One region of the Geodermatophilus sp. SYSU D01036 genome, then DNA from elsewhere that is predicted to be linked to it. Evidence: riboswitches for the same ligand, from Rfam matches in the RefSeq annotation. Region 1 holds a riboswitch; each other region holds the start of a gene.
The links. Region 1 has a riboswitch for cyclic di-AMP ahead of ACI8AR_RS03320 (C40 family peptidase). Riboswitches for the same ligand answer to the same signal wherever they lie in the genome.
Positions count from the first base shown of each region.

Region 2: it holds a riboswitch for cyclic di-AMP, as region 1 does, so the genes downstream of both, ACI8AR_RS12230 (aggregation-promoting factor C-terminal-like domain-containing protein) here and ACI8AR_RS03320 (C40 family peptidase) in region 1, are expected to answer to the same signal.
Region 3: it holds a riboswitch for cyclic di-AMP, as region 1 does, so the genes downstream of both, ACI8AR_RS18500 (transglycosylase family protein) here and ACI8AR_RS03320 (C40 family peptidase) in region 1, are expected to answer to the same signal.
Region 4: it holds a riboswitch for cyclic di-AMP, as region 1 does, so the genes downstream of both, ACI8AR_RS14490 (C40 family peptidase) here and ACI8AR_RS03320 (C40 family peptidase) in region 1, are expected to answer to the same signal.

Region 1 is NZ_JBJGZJ010000002.1:178,201-183,252, forward strand. Features, by position in the region: gene ACI8AR_RS03310 (D-alanyl-D-alanine carboxypeptidase family protein) at 1-1,264, shown strand, start outside; gene ACI8AR_RS03315 (hypothetical protein) at 1,376-1,663, shown strand; cyclic di-AMP (ydaO/yuaA leader) riboswitch at 1,822-2,002, shown strand; gene ACI8AR_RS03320 (C40 family peptidase) at 2,019-3,215, shown strand; gene ACI8AR_RS03325 (M48 family metallopeptidase) at 3,398-4,717, shown strand; gene ACI8AR_RS03330 (glycosyltransferase family 4 protein) at 4,714-5,052, shown strand, end outside.
Region 2 is NZ_JBJGZJ010000010.1:53,740-58,791, reverse strand. Features, by position in the region: gene ACI8AR_RS12245 (FMN reductase) at 1-395, opposite strand, end outside; gene ACI8AR_RS12240 (LLM class flavin-dependent oxidoreductase) at 392-1,552, opposite strand; gene ACI8AR_RS12235 (hypothetical protein) at 1,912-2,709, shown strand; cyclic di-AMP (ydaO/yuaA leader) riboswitch at 2,861-3,021, shown strand; gene ACI8AR_RS12230 (aggregation-promoting factor C-terminal-like domain-containing protein) at 3,301-4,191, shown strand; gene ACI8AR_RS12225 (class I SAM-dependent methyltransferase) at 4,199-4,858, shown strand; gene ACI8AR_RS12220 (SDR family NAD(P)-dependent oxidoreductase) at 4,882-5,052, shown strand, end outside.
Region 3 is NZ_JBJGZJ010000021.1:54,988-60,039, reverse strand. Features, by position in the region: gene ACI8AR_RS18505 (isochorismate synthase) at 1-439, shown strand, start outside; gene ACI8AR_RS18500 (transglycosylase family protein) at 542-1,774, opposite strand; cyclic di-AMP (ydaO/yuaA leader) riboswitch at 1,779-1,948, opposite strand; gene menD (2-succinyl-5-enolpyruvyl-6-hydroxy-3-cyclohexene-1-carboxylic-acid synthase) at 2,686-4,365, opposite strand; gene ACI8AR_RS18490 (o-succinylbenzoate synthase) at 4,362-5,052, opposite strand, start outside.
Region 4 is NZ_JBJGZJ010000013.1:87,827-92,878, reverse strand. Features, by position in the region: gene ACI8AR_RS14505 (DUF3817 domain-containing protein) at 1-175, opposite strand, end outside; gene ACI8AR_RS14500 (hypothetical protein) at 489-689, shown strand; gene ACI8AR_RS14495 (hypothetical protein) at 677-808, shown strand; gene ACI8AR_RS14490 (C40 family peptidase) at 899-1,999, opposite strand; cyclic di-AMP (ydaO/yuaA leader) riboswitch at 2,011-2,144, opposite strand; gene ACI8AR_RS14485 (hypothetical protein) at 2,336-2,575, shown strand; partial or broken gene ACI8AR_RS14480 (YhjD/YihY/BrkB family envelope integrity protein) at 2,623-3,441, shown strand; gene ACI8AR_RS14475 (transglycosylase domain-containing protein) at 3,465-5,052, opposite strand, start outside.

The sequences.
Region 1 (5,052 bases):
CGAGGAGCAGCGGCGGGCCGCGGTCGACCGGCAGACCTCCGCCGACGCCGTCCTCGCCGAGGCGCGGCAGCGGGCCGACCGGCTGGCGGGGGAGGTGGCCGACCTGGAGGCCGCCGCCGACGCGGTGACCGCGGAGCTCGACGTCGCGCTCGGCGACGTCGACCGGCAGCTGTCGGACCTGCAGCGCCAGCAGGTGGACGTCAACACCCAGACGGCGGCCAACTGGCGGGCCTACCTCGACCAGCTGCGCGAGGCCGGGGTCGCCGCGCCGCCGGCGGCCGAGCTGCTCGACCCCGTGCGGGGCCTGCCCGCGGGGCTCACCCCGGTCGGCGCGGCCGCCGGCGGCGCCCAGCGCGGCGCCGCGCAGCTGTCGCGCCGGCCGGTGTCGCTGCTCGTGCTGCCCGCCGAGACGCTGGCGGCGGTCACCGCGGCGATGGACGCCCTCGGGCGGCCCTACGCGCCGGGGACGGCCGGCCCGGACTCCTGGGACTGCGGCTCGCTGGTCTCCACCGTCTACCGCGGCGCGGGCATCGACCTGCCCGGCGACCAGGCCGGCCTGTTCGCGGTCACCACGCCCGTCGACCTGGCCGACGTCCTGCCCGGCGACCTGGTCTTCCTCGGCACCCCCGAGTCGGGCCTGGGGCACGTCGGCATCGCGCTGGACGCGCAGACCATGCTCGCCGCCGACGCGCGGGCCGGCGCCGTCGTCGTCCGCCGGCTGCCCGCCGACCAGGTGCTGCACGTCGGCCGGCCCAGCCTCGGCCCGCGGCCGGAGGTACCCGCCCCCGGCCCGGCCGGCGGCGCCCTGCGGGTCGAGTGCGGCAACACCGTCTACCCGCCGAGCTTCGACGGCGCCCGGGCCTGGGGCGGCTACCCCAACGGCCTCATCCCGCCGAGCGCGCTGTGCCCGATCGGGGTGGGCGGCCACTCGCTGCGCTGCGACGCCGCGGCGGCCTGGCGGGCGATGAGCGCGGCCTTCGCGTCGGCGTTCGGGCAGCCGCTCTGCATCACCGACTCCTATCGCACCTACGCGGGCCAGGTCCGCCTCTACGGGGAGAAACCGGCGCTGGCCGCGGTCCCGGGCACCAGCAACCACGGGTGGGGGCTGGCGGTCGACCTGTGCGGCGGCGTCGACGGCTTCGGCACGCCGCAGTACGCGTGGATGGTCGCCAACGCCGGCCGGTTCGGGTGGCTGCACCCGACCTGGGCCGACCCGGGCAACGGCCGCGAGGAGCCCTGGCACTGGGAGTACGCGGGCGGCTGAGCCGGGACTGTCGGTGGCCGTCCCTAGCGTGCCGGGCAACCGACAGGGAGACCCGTCCCGACCGCGGCCCGGCACCGGGCGGCGCGGCCGGGGCACCGGAGGGACACGGCCATGCTCATCGACTGCGACTCGTGCACCGCGCGTGGTGTCGGCTGCGCCGACTGCGTCGTCACCGCCCTGCTGGGCGCCCCGCCCGCGGAGCGGGACACCGGCCCCGTGCTGCTGCCGGTGCCTCCCGTCCCCGCGGCCCGGACCGCCGACGGCGCCCTGCCGCGCCCGGGCGTCGTCGTGGAGCTCGACGACGTCGAGCGGCGGGCGGTGCGGGCGCTGGCCGAGGGCGGCCTCGTGCCGCCGCTGCGGCACCGGCCGTCGCGGGACGGGCGCCGGCGCACGGGCTGACCGGCGGGGGCCACCCGAATCGGGTACGCACCGGGGTGGCGCGGCTGCTGACCGTGTGTGTTCTCACAGTCCACGCACCCCCCGTTTGTCACAACTGCATCACGTCCGTACTGTGGCGCCGTCCGGCCGGGTGGTCGTCACCCGACGCAGGGTGACCTCGGCCGACACCGCCGAGTCACCGGACGCCCCTCCCGGAGGTGCGCGAGGTGAGCCGGGGACCCACCGCAGCACTGGGGTGAGTTCTCGTGCGCGCCGGTCCCGACCGGGGCGCGGAGATAGGGCACGTCTTCCCAGCCCGAACCCGTCAGCTAACTCGGTAGGCGGTTGCTGAGGAAGAAACGGAGAGCCGCCGCCCGTGGCGACCCCCCGCCCCGTCCTGGGGCATGCACGCGAGAAGTCCACATCCGCCACCCGCACCGCCGGGCCGCACCGCCCGTCGCGGGCCCGCCACCTCGGCCGGGTCACCCTCGTCGGCACCACCGCCGCGCTGACCCTGGGCCTGCTGTCCGGCACCGCGGCCGCCGACCCCGAGCGGGCCGGCACCCCGGAGCAGGCCGCCCAGCTCGCCGCCGAGGCCGGTCACCGGCTCGAGGTCGTCAGCGAGCAGGTCAACGAGGCCCGCGAGGTCCTCGCCCAGCAGCAGGCCGCCGCCGACGAGGCCGACCGGGCCGCCGCCGAGGCGCAGGACCAGCTGCAGGACCTCGACGGCCAGATCCGCCAGGTGGCGCGCAGCGCCTACACCGCCGGCAACGGCGACGGCTTCGCCGGGCTCGACCTGCTGCTGACCAGCGACTCCGCCGAGGACTTCGTCGCCTCGCTGGCCACCCTCGGCCAGATCGCCGACCACACCACCTCGGTCCTCGACCAGGTGAACGAGGCGGCGGCCGCCGCCCGGCAGGCGCAGGCCGACGCCGAGGCCGCCGAGGCCGAGGCGCAGCGCACCCTCGACGACCTGAGCGCCCAGGAGGCGCAGCTCCAGGACGACATCGCCGACTACCAGGCGCAGTTCGCCGCGCTCACCGAGGCGCAGCGGCAGGCGGCGCTCGCCGCGCAGGAGGCCGGCCTGGCCGCCGGCGCGCAGGCGGAGGCGGGCGACGAGCCGGCCGGCGGCTCGCGCGGCGACAGCGCTCCGACCGCGGTCGGCACGCAGGCCGCGGCCCCCGCGCCGGCCCCGGCGCCGTCGGCGGGCAGCGGCGGCAGCGGTGCCGCGCAGACCGCGGTGCAGACGGCGCTGGCCCAGGTGGGCGACCCCTACGTGTGGGGCGCCGGCGGGCCGAACGCCTTCGACTGCTCGGGCCTGACCCAGTACGCCTACGCGGCGGCCGGGATCAGCCTCCCGCACTCCAGCAGCATGCAGTCGCGCATGGGCACCGCCGTCTCGCGGGCGGACCTGCAGCCGGGCGACCTGATCTTCTACTACAGCCCGGTCAGCCACGTCTCGATGTACATCGGCAACGGCCAGATGGTGCACGCCTCCACGTCGGGGCAGCCGGTGAAGGTCGTGTCGGTCGACTCGATGGGCGGCATCACCGCGATGCGCCGCATCGCTTAGACGAAGGACCTCCCTGCGCCCCACCGCTCGCGAGCTCGCGGCGGGACCCTGCAGGGAGGCCGTTCCATCACGTCGCCGGGGCCGGTGACCCGTCCGGGTCGCCGGCCCTCGGCGTCCGCGGAGGGAGCGCCCTGCGGAGGGAGAGCGCGGTGCGGGGCCGGCGCGCGCCTAGGATCGGCCGGGTGAGCAGGGCGGGCGGGACGAGCACCCGCCCCGCGGCCACCCGGCCCGACCGCACGGGCTCCCGCCGGGCCGCGCTGCTCGTCGCGCTCCTGCTCGGCGCGGCGCTCGTCGTCGTCATCGCCCTCCGCACGCCCTGGACGCTGCTGCCCACCCCGCCCGGCGGCGCGTCCCCGGTCACCGACGACGCCGGGCTGCCCGCCGAGGTCGTCCGCCGCGCCGAGGCCCTCGCCGCCGACATCCGTCCCGCGTCGCTGACCAACCTGGTGCTCGGGCTCGCGGTCTCCGCGCTGCTCGGGCTCACCCGCCTGGGCAGCCGGCTGGTCACCGCGGTCGGCCGCGCGGGCGGCCGCCGCTGGCCGCTCACCGTGCTGCTGGGCACGGTCGCGCTGGCCGTCGTCGGCCGGCTGGTGACGCTGCCGATCTCCGCCTACGGCGAGGTGGTGCGGCACCGCTACGGGCTGTCCACGCGCTCCTGGCCGCTGTGGCTGCGCGACGTCGCGGTCTCCACCGCCATCGACGCCGGGCTCACCGCCCTCGGCCTGCTCGTGCTCGTCGCGCTGGCCCGCCGCGCACCCCGCACCTGGTGGGCGTGGGCCGCCGGCGGCGCGGCCGCGCTGGTCGTCGCAGGCTCCTTCCTCTACCCGGTGGTCATCGAGCCGGCGTTCAACAGCTTCACGCCGCTGCCGGCCGGGGAGTTGCGCACCGACCTGCTGCGGCTGGCCGAGGAGAGCGGCTCCCCGGTCGAGGACGTCCTGGTCGCCGACGCGTCCCGGCGGACGACGTCGCTCAACGCCTACGTGTCCGGGTTCGGCTCCACCCGCCGGGTGGTCCTCTACGACACCCTGCTGGCCGACGTCCCCCCGGAGGAGATCGAGTCGATCGTCGCCCACGAGCTCGGGCACGTCGCCACCGACGACGTCCTGACCGGCACGCTCATCGGGGCGCTCGGCGCGGCCGCCGCCGTCGCCCTGCTCGGCTGGCTGCTGACCTGGGCGCCGCTGCTGCGCCGGGCCGGCGCGGACTCGGCGGGGGACCCGCGCGTGGTGCCGCTGGTGCTGTTCCTCGTCGCGGTCGGGTCCCTGGTGGCGACGCCGGTGCAGAACCTCGTCTCGCGGCACGTCGAGGCCCGGGCGGACCTGCACGCGCTCGACCTCACCCGGGACGCCGCCTCCTTCGTCGAGATGCAGCGGCGGCTGGCCGAGACCAACGTCGCCGACCCGAGCCCGCCGGCGGCGTGGCAGTGGTTCTTCGGCTCGCACCCGACGGTGGCCGAGCGGGTCGCGATGGCCGGGGACTGGCTGCGGCTGGGCGACCGGTGAGCGACCGCGGCCGCACGCTCGTCGTCACGAACGACTTCCCCCCGCGGCAGGGCGGCATCCAGACCTTCGTCGCGGCGCTGCTCGAGCGCCGCCCCCCGGACTCCCTCGTCGTGCTGGCCTCCCGCTCACCGGGCTGGGAGGCCTACGACGCCCGCCTGCCGTATCCCGTGGTCCGGCAGCGGACCGCGATGCTGCTGCCCACCCCGGCGACCGCCCGCGCCGCGACGGCGCTGGCCGCCGAGCACGGCTGCGACACCGCCTTCTTCGGCGCCGCCGCGCCGCTGGGCCTGCTGGCGCCCGCCCTCCGCGACGCCGGGGTGCGGCACCTGGTCGGC
Region 2 (5,052 bases), on a different contig from region 1:
ATCGCGTGCTCGAGCACCAGCGAGTGCCGGGCGGTGCCGGCGGTCGCCGCGAGCAGCACCGGCGTGCCGGTGAGCGCGTCCTTGTCCAGCACGTCGACGAAGGACTTGAACAGGCCGCTGTAGGAGGCGGTGAACACCGGCGTGACCGCGATGACCGCGTCCGCGCCGGTCACCGTCCCGACCGCTGCGCGCAGCGCCGCGTTCGGGAACCCGGTGACCAGCGCGTCGGCGACGTCGCGGGCGTGCTCGCGCAGCTCGACGACCTCGACGGTGGCGTCCTCGCCGCGCTCGCGCAGCGCGGCGACGGTCGCCGCCGCGAGCCGGTCGGCCAGCAGCCGCGTCGACGACGGGACGCCGAGCCCCGCGCTGACGACGGCCAGGGTGCGGGTGGTCATCGGACGGACACCTCCTCGCGGGCCTGCCCGGTGACGTCGTCACCCGCGGCGTACACGGTCGGCTCCTGCGCGCCCCCGCGGGCGGCCACCCGGGCGGCGTGGGTGGGGGCGTCGGGCACGTGCGCCGGCTTGAGCGCGGCGAACTCGCGGCGCAGCACCGGCACGACCTCCTCGCCGAGCAGGTCCAGCTGCTCGAGGACGGTCTTCAGCGGCAGGCCGGCGTGGTCGATGAGGAACAGCTGCCGCTGGTAGTCGCCGACGTAGTCGCGGAAGCCGAGCGTGCGCTCGACGACCTGCTCCGGGCTGCCCACGGTCAGCGGCGTCTCCCGGGAGAAGTCCTCGAGCGAGGGCCCGTGCCCGTAGACCGGCGCGTTGTCGAAGTAGGGCCGGAACTCGGCGACGGCGTCCTGGCTGTTCCGCCGCATGAACACCTGCCCGCCGAGGCCGACGATCGCCTGGTCGGCGGCGCCGTGGCCGTGGTGCTCGAACCGGGACCGGTAGAACTCCACCATCCGCTGGGTGTGCTCCTTCGGCCAGAAGATGTGGTTGTGGAAGAAGCCGTCGCCGTAGTACGCGGCCTGCTCGGCGATCTGCGGGCTGCGGATCGACCCGTGCCACACGAACGGCGGGACGCCGTCCAGCGGCCGCGGGGTGGAGGTGAAGCCCTGCAGCGGGGTGCGGAACCGGCCCTGCCAGTCCACGACCTCCTCGTCCCACAGCCGGCGCAGCAGCGCGTAGTTCTCCACGGCCAGCGGGATGCCGTTGCGGATGTCCTGGCCGAACCACGGGTAGACCGGCCCGGTGTTGCCGCGGCCCATCATCAGGTCGACGCGGCCGTCGGCGAGGTGCTGGAGCATCGCGTAGTCCTCGGCGACCTTCACCGGGTCGTTGGTGGTGATCAGTGTGGTCGACGTCGACAGCTGCAGCCGGGAGGTCTGCGCTGCGACGTAGGCCAGCGTGGTCGTGGGGGAGGACGAGAAGAACGGCGGGTTGTGGTGCTCGCCGAGGGCGAAGACGTCGAGGCCCACCTCCTCGGCCTTCTTCGCGATGGTGACGACGGCCTTGATCCGCTCCGTCTCGCTCGGCGTCCGCCCCGTCGTCGGGTCGGTCGTGACGTCGCTGACCGTGAAGACCCCGAACTGCATCTCGTGCTCCATGTGGTTGAGAGTGCAACTACTGTACCCGGCCCAACGAGCCGCCCCCGCCGAGCATTCCCCCCGGGGGCCGTGACCGTACTGAGACCTCTCGACCGCGCACGGTGACCGGCCCGGCACGTCCGGGCGCGACCGGTCCGCACGTCCCGCGCCCACCCGTGTCGGCCCGTTCGACCGCACCCGGGGGGTGGAACCCTGTGATCACCCTCGCCGGCGTGCCGGTGGGGGACCGGATCGGAGCGCACCGAGGGGGAACCGGGATGTCGCTGCGGGGACATGGAGCTGCTCCGGACGGGGCCGGGGACGGCCCCGCCGAGCCGCCTCCGGGACGCGGGCTCGACGGTCTGCTGGGCACCGGACCGGTGTTCACCGGAGCGGTGCGCGGCTACGACCGCCTACAGGTCGACGACTACGTCGCCTGGGCGGAGACCGAGCTGCTGGTCCTGCGCCGGGAGAACGAGCACCTGCTCAGCCGCTACGCCGCCGCGTCGGCCGAGCTGCAGAACGCCCGCCGTCGGCTGGCCCAGCTGGTCCGCGAGCGGCAGAGCCTGCCCGGTCCCGAGGACGCCGCCGCGATGATGCGCCGGGCCGAGGAGGCGGCCGCCGCGCTGACCGCCGCCGCCGAGGAGGAGGCCGGGCGGATCCGCGCCGAGGCGCTCACCGAGGCGCAGGCGCGGCTGTCCGGGGTGGCCGAGATGCGCGAGGCGGTGCTCGCCGCCCGCGAGCAGACCCGCAGCGAGGCCGCCGCGATCCTGGAGGCCGCGCGCCGCGAGGCGGCCCGGCTGGAGGAGGGGGCCGCCGCCGAGCGCGCGCGGCGGGACCGCGAGGCCGCCGAGGCGCGGGCACGGGCCGACGCCGAGGCGCTCGAGCGGCGGTCCGCCGTCGAGGCCGAGCTCGCGCCCCTGCGCGACGAGCGCGACCGGGCGCGCGACTGGCTGCGCCTGCTGACCGGGCAGCTGGACGAGGCGCTCGCCGTCGTCACCGGGGTCGTGCCCGACGACGTCCCCGCCCTCGGCGACAAGCGGGGCCTGCCCCGCCTCGGGGAGGACCCGGCGCCCGAGCCCCGCGCGGGGGCGCGTCCGGCGCCGTCCGGCACGGACGTGTCCGACGTGACACCGCTGCACGGGCCCGGCCGGCCCGAGGTCGCCGCGGCCTCCTGACCAGCGGCGACGCGGGGGCGGGTTCCGGACCGGGGGAGTCCGTACCACACGTCCCGGCCGCACCTCCGGCCCCGGCTGTTGTCACGAACCGGTAACGACCGTACGGTGGCTCGCGTCCGGCAGGTCGTCAGGTCCCCGTCCCGGGGAGCCCGGCCGGACGCCGCCGAGTCGTGTCCGCACCCGTGGACGCGAGCCGGGGACCCACCGCAGTACTGGGGTGAATCGCGCCCGCCGAGCTCCGGCCCGGCACGCGTAGGGCTCCTTCCCGCCCGAACCCGTCAGCTAACTCGGTAGGCGGCTCACGGAAGAAACGGAGAGTCTCCGCATGCCCCGCCTCCGGGCCGAAGCGGCCCGCAGGTGCAGCTGCCCGCGCGCACACCGCGCTCCCGCGTCCGCCTGACGCCGGCCGCCCCTGCCCTGCCGCTCCCTGCGACGACGTCGCCGGGGACCCCGTACCGCCACACCGCCCCAGACCCGCGCCGCACCCGCACGCCCGAGGTCCGCCTCCGGGCCGCTGCCGCGCGCACTCTCCCTCGGAGCCCTCACCCCCTCATGTCCCGCCACGTCCCGAACACGCCTGCCGACGCCCCCGTGACCGTCGAGCTCGCCACCCCCGACGCCCCCGCCGACACCGCCACCCGCGAGTTGCCCGCCCTCGCGGACGCCGCCGAGCCGGCCGCCGAGGCCCCCGCCCGCCGGCGCCTGTTCCGCCGCGGCAGCCCGCCGCTGGGCCCGCGCCGCCCGGCCCTCCTGCTCGGCGCCGCCGCCGCCGGCGCGCTGATCGTGGGCGTCGTCTCCACCAGCGGCCCGGCCGCCTCCGCCGGCACCGACACCGCCGGCACCGCGGTCAGCGTCGCCGACGAGCTGGGCATCCCGCAGCAGCAGGCGGCCGCGCAGGCCGCGACCGGCCCCGACCTGACGACGCTGGCCGACGTCGCCGCCTCGCGCGCCGAGCGCAGCGCGCAGGAGGCCGGTGCCGCCCAGGCGCAGCTCGCCGCCGAGCAGGCCGAGCGCGACCGCCAGGCCGCCGAGGCCGAGGCCGCCCGCGTCGCCGCCGAGCAGGAGGCCGCCCGCGTCGCCGCGGAGCAGGAGGCCGCCCGCCAGGCCGCCGAGGCGCAGGCCGCCGCCGAGGCCGCCGCCGCGCAGCAGGCCGCCGAGGAGCAGGCCGCCGAGGAGGCCGCGCCGGCCGCGCCCTCCGGCTCCTTCAAGGACTACGCGCTGAGCAAGGTCGGCAGCGGTGAGCAGTTCTCCTGCCTGGAGAAGCTGTGGGGCAAGGAGAGCGGCTGGAACCCCAACGCCCAGAACCCCACCAGCACCGCCTACGGCATCCCGCAGTTCCTGGACTCCACCTGGGCCAGCACCGGGATCGCCAAGACCTCCGACGGCTACCGCCAGATCGACGCCGGCCTGATCTACATCGAGGAGCGCTACGGCTCGCCGTGCGACGCCTGGGCGCACTCGCAGGCCACCGGCTGGTACTGATCCCCAGGTGATCCAGCGAGGGCCGGCCACCCGGGTGGTGCCCGCGGGGTTCGTCCGCGCGCACACCCAGGTGCGCCGGCCCTCGCTCGTCCCCGAGGTGCGGCTGCACGTCGCCGACGACGTCGTCGCCCTGTGGGAGGCGATGGAGACCGCGGCCGGCGGGGCGGGGGAGGAGCCGCCGTTCTGGGCGGCCGCCTGGCCCGGCGGGCAGGCGCTGGCCCGCCACCTGCTCGACGCGCCCGCCACCGTCGCAGGCCGCACGGTGCTGGACCTCGGGTCGGGCAGCGGCCTCGTCGCCGTCGCCGCCGTCCTCGCCGGCGCCCGCCGGGTGCTGGCCAGCGACGTCGACCCGTTCTCCCGGACGGCGGTCGGCGTCAACGCCGGCCTCAACGGCGTGACCGGCATCAGCGTCACCGGCGACGTGCTGGACCGCGAGCCGCCGGCCCTCGACGTCGTCGTCGCCGGGGACGTCTGCTACGACCGGGAGATGACCGGGCGGGTGCTGCCCTTCCTCGACCGGGCGCGGGCCCGCGGCTGCGAGGTGCTGATCGGCGACCCCGGCCGCCCGTACCTGCCGCACGAGCGGCTGGAGCCCGCCGCGGTGTACGAGGTCCCCGAGACCGAGGGGCCCGGGCTGCGCCGGACGACGGTGTGGCGGCTGCCCTGAGCGCCGCCGGATACGGTCGCCGCGTGCGCCCCTACGCCTTCACCGGTACCGCCGTCGTCACCGGGGCGGCCAGCGGCATCGGCGCCGCGCTCGCCCCGCGGCTGGCCGCCCGCGGCACGGACCTCGTGCTGCTCGACCGCGACGCCGAGCGGCTCGAGGGCGTCGCGGCGGCGGTGCGCGCGGCCTCCCCGGGC
Region 3 (5,052 bases), on a different contig from region 1:
CGACCCGTTCTGCACCGCGCTGTCGGTGCCGGAGCAGCCCTCGCTGCTGACGCTGCCCAACGTGCGGCACCTGGCCACCGACGTCGTCGGCACCCAGCGCCGCTCGGGCGCCCGCGGTCGCGCCGGGCTGCTGGAGCTGGTCGACGCCGTGCACCCGACCGCCGCCGTCTGCGGCACCCCGCCCGACGCCGCCGCCGCGGTCATCGCCGAGCTGGAGGGCATGGGCCGCGGGCGCTACGCCGGGCCGGTGGGCTGGCTCGACGCCCGCGGGGACGGCGAGTTCGGGCTGGCCCTGCGCTGCGCGCAACTGGTCGACGACGACCCGCGCTCGGCCCGGCTGTTCGCCGGCTGCGGCATCGTCGCCGCCTCCGACCCGACGGCCGAGCTCGCCGAGACGCAGTCGAAGTTCGCCGCCTTCCAGGCCGCGCTGGAGGGCTGAGGCGGCCGGTCCCGGCCGGCGCCGTCGTCCCCCTGCCCTCCGGAGACGGCGAGGGCCCCGGCCGCTGTGCGCGGTCGGGGCCCTCGTCGGGTGTGCGGGAGGTCAGCCCACGTAGTTCACGTGCACGTGGTCCATGTGGTTCGCGGTCACGCCGCCGCGGTCCTCCATCGCCTTCCACGCGGCGCCGGGCGAGGTCAGGATGCGCTGCTGCCAGATGACGTACTCGACGCCCAGCTCGTCCCAGTGGTCGACGTGGTACTGGGCGATCGCGTCGCCGAGGGCGGCGTCGGACATGACCATGTAGTCCAGCGCCTTGCCGGAGGGGTGGCCGTCCGGGTCGACCGCGCTGGCCCGCGTGCCGCCGAGGGTGATGTCCGCGGCGCCCGGGACGTTGCTGACGACGGCGTTCGCCGCCGCCTGCACGGCCTCGTGGATCGCGCCGGCGGTGTTGGTGATCTCGGCGACGACCGCGGCCTGCGCGACCTGCGGGGCGGCCTCGGCGATCGGCGGGGTGGCGGCGGGCGCCGCCTCACCGGCGGCGACCGGGGCCGGGGCGGCCTCGGCGGCGGGAGCCGGAGCGGCCTCGGCAGCCGGGGCCGGGGCGGCCTCGGCGGCGGGAGCCGGAGCGGCCTCGGCGGCGGGGGCCGGGGCGGCCTCGGCCGGGGCGGCGGTCGAGCCGCTGAGCGCCAGCACCTGACCGGGGAAGATCAGGTTCGGGTTGGCGCCGATGACGTCGACGTTGCGCTCGTAGAGCTCCCGCCAGCTCTGGCCGTGGGCAGCGGCGATCTTCGCCACCGTGTCCCGCCAGCGGACGGTGTACTCCTCGGTGGTGACCTCGGCCTGCTCGGCCGGGGCGGGCTGCTCGGCGGCCGGCTGCTGGACCGGGGCGGCCGGGGCGGCCGGGACCTCGGCGGCGGGGGCGGCCTGCTCGGCGGGCGCGGCCGGCGCCTCGGCGGCGGCCGCGGTGGTGCCGCCGGTCAGGTACTTGCCGCAGCTCGGCCAGGCGCCGACGCCCTGGCCGGCCAGGACCGCCTCGGCGATCTGGACCTGCTGGGCCGGGGTGGCGAGGTCGGCACGCGGGGCGAGGTCGGTGCCCCCGAAGGCGGCCCAGGTGGACTGGCTGAACTGCAGGCCGCCGTAGTAGCCGTTGCCGGTGTTGATGCTCCAGTTGCCACTGGACTCGCACTGGGCGACGCCGGTCCAGTCGTGGGTGGTGGAGGCGGAGGCCGGCGAGCTCAGGACGCCCAGACCGACGGCGGCGGCGCCGGCGGCGACAGGGGCCTTGGCGATGACCTTCTTGGTGCGGACGTAGCGGGGTGCGCGGTGCTTGGGCATGGTGATGATCTCCCGATCACCGCCGGCGAGGTGAGCTGTCGGGTTCGGGCGATCGGTGCCCGGCCGCGGTCCGCGGCTTCACCCCGAGGCGCGCTCCGACAGGCCCCCGTAGGCCGTCGCGCGCCGGAAGAGTGGGTCCCCCACCCCTGCCCTGGGAGTTGACGTGGGCGACCGGTGGGCAGGGTTTGGCGGACCGGCGCCGCGCTCTGTGTTCGCTGAGCGCAGCCAAAACGTTACGTGTCGTCATGTCGACTGTCGTCGTGACGGCGGTCACACCACGGTTCGGCTGGGACCCGTGGGGTACTGCGTGACGTCGGCGTGACCCCCGCGCGGGTAACGGAACGCGCTGTTCGCCGCGCGCGACCAGCCCTGTCGCGGTCCTCCCACCCTCGCCGCGGCCGCCCCGGACCCCGTGACGAAGGCCACCGGCGACGGGCCCCGATCCGGGCCCGCACGCGCTGCCGTGACCGCGCCGCGGGGCCCCGTGGGGTGTTCGGACCTCCCTGGGTTCCCCGCACGGACGTGCGACTCGAGGTGATCGGCATCCCGGTGAGCGACGTCGACGTCGCCGACGCCTTCGCCGTCGAGCAGGTCGGTTCCGGGCTCGACCACGACGTCACCCCGGCCCCCGGCACGCGTGTGGTGCAGATGACGCCGCCGGGCTCCCCCTGCTCGGTGGCCATCGGCCGGGGCACGCCGCTGGGCGAGCCGCCCTCGGCCCGGGGCCCGCAGCTCGTGGTCGAGGACGTCGGCGCCGTCCGCCGGGAGCCCGCCGAGCGCGGGGTCGACGCGACGTCACCGAGGCCCAGCAGCTGGGCCCCGAGGGCGCCCCCGGCTCGCGGTCCGCGTTCTCCAGCGACCCCGACGGCAACGGCTGGTCGCTGCCGGGGATCCGGCGCTCCTGAGGCCGGTCAGGCCAGCGCGCGGCCCGCGGCCTCCCGCAGGGCGACGGCCAGGTCGGCCTCCGCGCGCTGGTCGGTGCGGGCGACGACCACCCGCGGCCCGCCGCACGCCAGCGCGGCGGTGAGCTCCTCCGGCGTGGCCACCGCCGCCGCCGCCCAGCCCAGGGACGCGGCGACGGCGACCAGGTCCCGCCCGTGCGGCGTGCCGAACACCCGCCGGTAGTCGCGGGCGTACGCCGGCCGCCCCGGCTCCAGCTGGGCGAAGATCCCGCCGCCGTCGTTGTCGGGCACCACCACGGTGAGGTCCGGGCGCAGCTCGCCCTCGCCGGTGAGCAGCCCCTGCAGGTCGTGCAGGAACGTGAGGTCGCCCATGAGCGCCACCGCGGGCCCGCCGTGCACCAGGGCGGCCCCGACCGCGGTGGACACGGTGCCGTCGATCCCGGCGACGCCGCGGTTGGCGAGCACGGCGAGGTCGCCGCGCGGCGCGGCGAGCCGGTCGACGTCGCGCACCGGCGTCGAGGAGCCGAGCACCAGCAGCGCCCCGGACGGCAGGGCGGCGACGACGTCGCGGGCCAGCCGGGCGGCGGTCAGCCCGGGCGCGGTGTCCAGCGCGGCGTCGACGGTCGCACCCACCCGGTCCGCGGCCGCGCGCCAGGCGGCGGCCCAGCCCGGGTCGGAGGGCGGGCCGGCCGGCGGGCCGGCGCGGGTGACCAGCGCCGCCGAGCGGCCGGCGTCGGGCCAGCGCGGCCCGGCGACCACGGTCTCCACGCGCACCCGCGGGTCGGCCAGCAGCGCCGACACCGGCCGGGACAGCGTCGGCCGGCCGACGACGACCACGCGCTCGGGCCGGTGCGCGTCCAGCCAGCCGGGCACGCCGAGCAGCAGCGCCCCGCCGCGCACCGCGCCGTCGGTCCACGCCCCGCCGCTCGGCTCGGCGACCACCGGCCAGCCGGCCGCGGCGGCGCCGGCCGCCCACGCCCGGCCGACGGCGTCCGGCCCGTCCCCGGCGACGACGAGCGTGCGCGGGCCGTCGGGGACCGGCGCCGCCGCGACCGGCGCGGGCTCCCCGGCGGTCCACGGCGCGCCGCCGTCCCGGCCGGCCCACGGGCCCGCGAGCGGGCCGGGCTCCTCCTCCGGCAGCAGCGGGTCCCGGAACGGCAGGTCCAGCTGCACCGGTCCGGGGTCGCCGGACAGGACGCCGGTGGCCGCGAGCAGCGCCCGGGACACCACCGACCGCCAGTAGCGGTTCTGCGCGGCCTCGCGGCCGGCCTCGGGCACGCCGACGTCGGCCGCCCAGCGCACCGCGCCGCCGTAGAGGCCGGGCTGCTCGATGGTCTGGTTGGCGCCGGTGCCCCGCAGCTCCGGCGGCCGGTCGGCGGTCAGCGCCAGCAGCGGCACGCCGCTGACGTCGGCCTCGAGGACGGCGGCGTGCAGGTGCGCGGTCGCCGTCCCGGAGGTGGTGAGCACCGGCACCGGCCGGCCGGACGCGCGGGCCAGCCCCAGGGCGAGGAAGGACGCCGTGCGCTCGTCGATGCGCACGTGCAGCCGCAGGACGCCGGCCCGCTCGGCGGCGGCCAGCGCCAGGGCGACCGGCGCCGAGCGCGAGCCGGGCGCGACGACGGCGTCGCGGACCCCGCCGCGGACCAGCTCGTCGACCAGCACGCGGGCCAGCGCGGTGGAGGGGTTCACGCGGCCAGCACCGCGCCCAGCCGCTCGGTCCAGCGGGCGGTCACGTCGCCGGGTGCGGCCACGGCGTCCAGCCGGGCGGGGTCGGGCCGGGTGACCGGCAGCGCGCCGTCCACCGGCAGCAGCGGGGCGTCGGTCACGTCGCCGTCCAGGAGGGCGACCGTGGCCAGGCCGCAGGCGAAGGGCAGGTCTGGCAGCGCGGCGGCCAGCGCGACCCCCGCGGCGATGCCGACCGAGGACTCCAGCGCGGAGGAGACCACGCACGGCAGCCCGTGCGCCTCGGCCACGCGCAGCGCGGCCCGCACGCCGCCGAGCGGCTGCACCTTGAGGACGACGACGTCGCCGGCCTCGCGCAGGTCCACGCCCAGCGGGTCGCCGGCGCGGCGCACGCCCTCGTCCACGGCGACCCGGACGTCGACCCGGCGGCGGAGGGCGGCGAGCTCGGCGAGCGTGGCGCAGGGCTGCTCGACGTACTCCAGGCCCACCCGGTCCAGCTCGCGGATGCGGGCGACGGCGGTGTCGACGTCCCAGGCGGCATTGGCGTCCACCCGGACCGCACCGGACGGGCCGAGCGCGTCGCGGACGGCCTCCACGCGGGCGAGGTCGTCAGCGGCGGTCTGGCCGGGCTCGGCCACCTTCACCTTCGCCGTCCGGCAGCCCGACGCCGCCACGATCGCGTGCGCCCGCTCG
Region 4 (5,052 bases), on a different contig from region 1:
CCACGACCACGTAGGCGACGAACACCGCACCGTGGACCGGCCCGAACACCTGGACGCCGACCTCGGAGGTCTCCGGCACGTACTTGACGTACATCCCGGCCAGCAGGCCGATCCAGGACAGGGCCTCGGCGACGGCGACGGCGCGGAAGGCCAGGGCGACGGTGCGGGGGTTCATCGGTGCGCGGTCCTCGGGTCGGGGGCTGTTCCGGAGGGTCAACGCGGCAGCGGACGCCGACGTCCCGGTCGCGGGTGTGACGTGCGTGGCAGGTCGGGCCGTGCGGGGCTGGCGCGGCGGGAGTTCTGCCTGGTCCTGCTGCGCCGGATGGCCGGCCTGCGGCCGGACCCGGTGGCCGCGGCCCTGCCCCGGCTGGGCGCGACCCGCGCCGAGGCGCACGCGGCGCACACCCGCTGCTGGAAGGACCCCGTCCCTCTCACGCCTCGCGAGCTCGGCGCGAGCCTCCGGACGGGGCCACGGGCCGGCCGAGCAGGTGGAGGACCGCCGGTTCGGCGACCTGCACCTCGAGGTCCGGCGCTGGCCGCTGCCGATGTGGCCGCACCTGCGCCGGGAGGTGCTCTCCGCCCCCGGCGGCAGCGTGCTGCACGAGCACCTGGTGCGCGCCCGGCCTCCCCGGTCCCGCCGGCGGTCGACGGGCGGCCGCGGGTCCGGGAGCACGTGGTGGCCGACGTGAGCGGCCTGCCCGGGGCCCGGGAGGTGGACCCGCGGGTGGTCACCCGCGGGGAGGTGCGGCTGCCCTCCGGCGCCACGGCTGCCTTCGTCCGGGGCCTGCTGCAGCAGGTCCGGACGTGACCCGTCCCGGCACCTGGTGACGTGCTGGAACGGCCTCCCTGCAGGGGCCCACCGCGAGCTTGCGAGCGGTGGGCCCCTGCAGGGAGGTCCTTACCCGATGCGGCGGGCGCCGGCGTAGCCGCCCATCGCGTCGATGCTGGCGACCTTGACGACGTCGCCCGACGTCGGCGCGTGCACCATCTGGCCGTTGCCGACGTAGATGCCGACGTGGCTCACCGGGCTGTAGAAGAAGACCAGGTCCCCGGGCTGCAGGTCGGCGCGGGAGACCGCGGTGCCCATCGTCGACTGCATCCTGCTGGAGTGCGGGAGGCTGATCCCCGCGGCCTTGAACGCGTACTGGGTGAGGCCGGAGCAGTCGAAGGCGTCCGGGCCGGCAGCGGCCCAGACGTAGGGGTCCCCGCGCTGGGCCATGGCGGTGGAGACGACGGTGCCGGCGACGCCGCTGGCCGGCGCGGCGGCCGCGGCGGGCTCCTCCGCGGGGGTCGCGGGCTCCTCGCGGTCCTCGTCGCGGCTGGCGCGGGAGCCCTCGGAGGCGTGCGCCGCGGCGGCGGCGTCGAGGGCGGCGCGCCGCTCCTCGGCGCTCAGCTGGGCGTAGTCGGCCTGGTAGGCGGCGATCTGGGCCTCGAGGTCGGCCTGCTGGGCGGCGACGGCGTCGTACTGGCGCTGCGCCTCGGCGGCGGCCTCGGCGGCCGCGGTCTGCGCGGCGGTGGCGGTGTCCGTGGCGGCCACGGCCTGACCGAGCAGCTCGCCCTGGTAGCCGGCGACGCCCTGCAGCAGCGTGACGCGGTTGACGAACTCGTCGGCGTCCTCGCTGGTCATGAGCGCCTGCAGGGAGCCCATGCTGTCGCCGGTGTAGGCCGACCGGGCGATGCCGATGACCTGCTGACGGGCGGTGTCCACGGCGGCCTGGGCGGTGGCCAGCTGCGCGGCGGCCGCGTCGGCGGTGGCCTGCTGGGCGGCGAGCACCTCGCGCGCCTCGTTGAACTGCTCGGTGACGACCTCGAGGTCGTGTCCCCGGGCGGCGACCAGCTGCGCGGCCTCGGCGGCCGTGACCGGCTCCTCCGCCCCGGCCGGCGCCGGGACGGCACCCAGCCCGAGGCCGATCCCGAGGGCGCCGGCGAGGGCGAGGGCGGCGCGGCGGCCGCGGCCGGTCGCGGGCATGCCGGGGACGGACGTGCGCAGGGACGCCACGCGGCGGTCACTCCTTCTCCCAGGCCGCCTACCGGGTTAGCTGACGGGTTCGGGCGTGGAGTCGCCCGGCGCGTGCGGACACGCGCTACACCCCAGGACTGCCATGGGTCCCCGGCCCGGTCCCACGGGAGGGGACCGGCTCGACGGCGTCCGTGGGGTGTCACCCGGACTGGTGACGGAACGCCCCGTTGGACACACAGAGCGTAAGGTCCGTGACCGGCGTGTGACAATCACCCCCGTGTAATTACATCGCTCACACCGGGTGACCGGACGACTCCGGGAGGTTGCCGACCCCCGCCGGTTTGCGCGCCCCTGGGGGCGTGTACCGATTGCTGCATGTCCTCCTCCACGCGGATGCGCGCCACCCGGACACGGATCGCCCGGCCGCTCGTCGCGCTCGCCCTGTTCGGCTCCCTGGTCGCCTGCGGTGACAACACCGACTTCTCGCGCGGCCCGACCAACTGCGACGCCGCCGGCGGCAACGCCAGCAACGAGAACGACGCCAGCTGCCAGGAGACCGGCCAGAACCCCGGTAACGACGCCCCGACCACCGACGACGCGAGCACCGACGACTGAGCGTCGCCGGGTCCCCGGCCGGCCGCCCGGTCTGGTGGCATGAGCGGGTGAGCCCGGCACGCAGGTGGACGGCGGCCCGGGTGCGGGCCGAGGCACGGACGCTGCTGGCCGGCGCCCGCCGTCTGCTGCACGGCCGTGACCTCGCGCTGATCGGCGCGGGGCTCACCTTCTACGCCGGCATCGCGGTGGTGCCGCTGGTGCTGGTCTCCGTCCGGCTGACCGCGCTGGCCACCTCGGCCGAGGAGGTCCGCGCGCGCAGCGAGCGGCTGACCGAGCTGCTGCCGGAGTCGCTGGGCGCGCCGGGCGCGGTGGACCGGCTGGTCGACGCCGGCGTCCGGCTGGACCTGCTGGGCTTCGCGCTGGCGCTGCTGCCGCTGTCGCTGTACGGCGAGGGGCTGCGGCGGGCGCTGATGCGGTTCAGCCGGCGGCGGGAGAACCTCACCGGCTGGCGGGGGCGGCTGCTCACGCTGCCCCTGGTCGTGGTCACGCCCCTGCTGCTGTACCCGCTGCTGCTGGCCGCCACGGTCATGGCCGACCTGGCCCGCGAGGACGGCGCCGGGCCTCTGATCGGGCGGTTCGCCGTCGGCTACTACTCGGTGCTGTTCGTGCTCACCGTGCCCATCCTGTGGGGCTACGGCGTGGTGGCCGGCGGCCGGCACCGGTGGGGCGCGCTGGTCAGCGGCGCGCTGTTCACCGCCGCCTGCCTGTCCGGCTTCCTGCAGGGCTTCGTGCTGTTCCTGTCCCTGCCGCTGGACCTGGGCGCGCCCTTCGGCGGCCTGGTCGTCGTCGGCGCGGTGGTCGCCATCGGCCTGTGGCTGTTCCTGCTGCACCTGGTCCTGCTGGCCGGGTGGCTGCTCACCCAGTCCCTCGACGAGCGGCTGGGCCGGCGTCAGCCGCCCGGCCGCCAGGGGGAGCCGGGCGGCGGGGTCTCCGGGGCGGGCGCGGCAGGCGCGGGCGGCGGCTCGGGTGCCGGGGTCGCCGGCGCGGGCGGCGGCTCGGGTGCCGGGGTCGCCGGCGCGGGCGGCGGCTCCGTCGCCGGTGGCGGCGGCTCCGGAGACGGCGGGGGCGGGGGCGACGACGGCGTCGGGGGTGGCGAGGACGGCGAGCCGGGCGCGGGCGCCGGCTGGGGTGCGGGGTCGGCCGGGGGCGCGGGCTCGGGCGCCGGCTCCACGTAGTCGCTGCCGTTGCTCACCAGGATCGACACCACCTGGCCGGGCACGGCGCGGCCGCCGCGCGGCGGGCTGGTGCCCACGAGGGCGCCGGGCCGCTCGTCGCTGTCGACGCGCACCGTCCGCGGGGTGAACCCGGCGTCGGCGAGGGTCCGCTCGCAACCCCGGACGGTGGAGCAGCCGGGCACCGGGCGGGTGTTGCCGTTCTGCACGGTCTCGTCGGCCGGCGCGAACTCGCCGCTGCCGCGCGCGGTGAGGATCGGCTCCATCGCGTCGCGCCAGATGGTGGCGCCCTTGCCGCCGCCGAAGCCGCCGACGTCCTCGTTGCGCTTGGGGTTGAGGACCATGACGCTCGCGGTGATCTCGGGCGTGTAGCCCACGAACGCCACCGAGTAGTTGTCCTGCGAGGTGCCGGTCTTGCCCGCGATCTGGTGGCCGCGGACGTAGGCGCGCGCCCCGGTCTGCCCCGGGTTCCCCGGCTCGACGTCCTTGCGCAGCATCTGGTTCATCGTGTTCGCCACGCCGGGCGGGACAGCCTCGGGCGTGCACCGGTCGCCGACCGCGAGCGGCTCGCCGTCGGCGCCGACCGCCGGCTCCCCGTTCCGGTCGAGGACGGCGGTCACCGGGACGACGTCGCACTGCGTGCCGCCGGCGGCGAACGTCGAGTACGCGCTGGCCAGCGCCAGCGGGCTGGTCGCCTCGGCGCCGAAGGTGAACGACCCGCGGTTCTCGTCGATGATCTGCTGCGCCAGGCCCGGCGGGCTGAACTGGAACAGCCCCGCCGCCTCGGCCATCCGCACCGGCTCCTCGACGCTGCCGAGGGCGTCCTCGAGCGCGAGGAAGTAGGTGTTGGAGGACTGGTACAGCGCCGTCGTCAGGTCCAGCGTCGGGCGGTAGCCGGACCCGGCGTTGCGGACGCAGTACCGGCCGTCGGTGTCCCGGCCCTCGCACGGGCCGCTGTAGACCCGGGAGACGTAGGGGTCGGGCGCGGTGAGCGTGTAGTAGGAGGAGTAGCCCCGGGCCAGGGCCGCTGCGGCGACGAAGACCTTGTACGTGGAACCCGAGCCCTGGCTGGGCGCCACGTTGAGGTTGAACGACTCCTGGGTGCGGTCGGCGAGGTCGTAGCCGAAGGTCCGGTTGACGCTCATCGCCAGCAGGTGCCCGGTGCCGGGCTCGACGGCGGTGAACATCGCGGCCAGCGAGTCCTCCCGCGGCAGCGTCTCGAGCACCGCGGCGTCGCCGGAGCGCTGCAGCTCGGGGTCCAGCGTGGTCTGGACGGTGTAGCCGCCGTTGTCCAGCTGCTCCTGG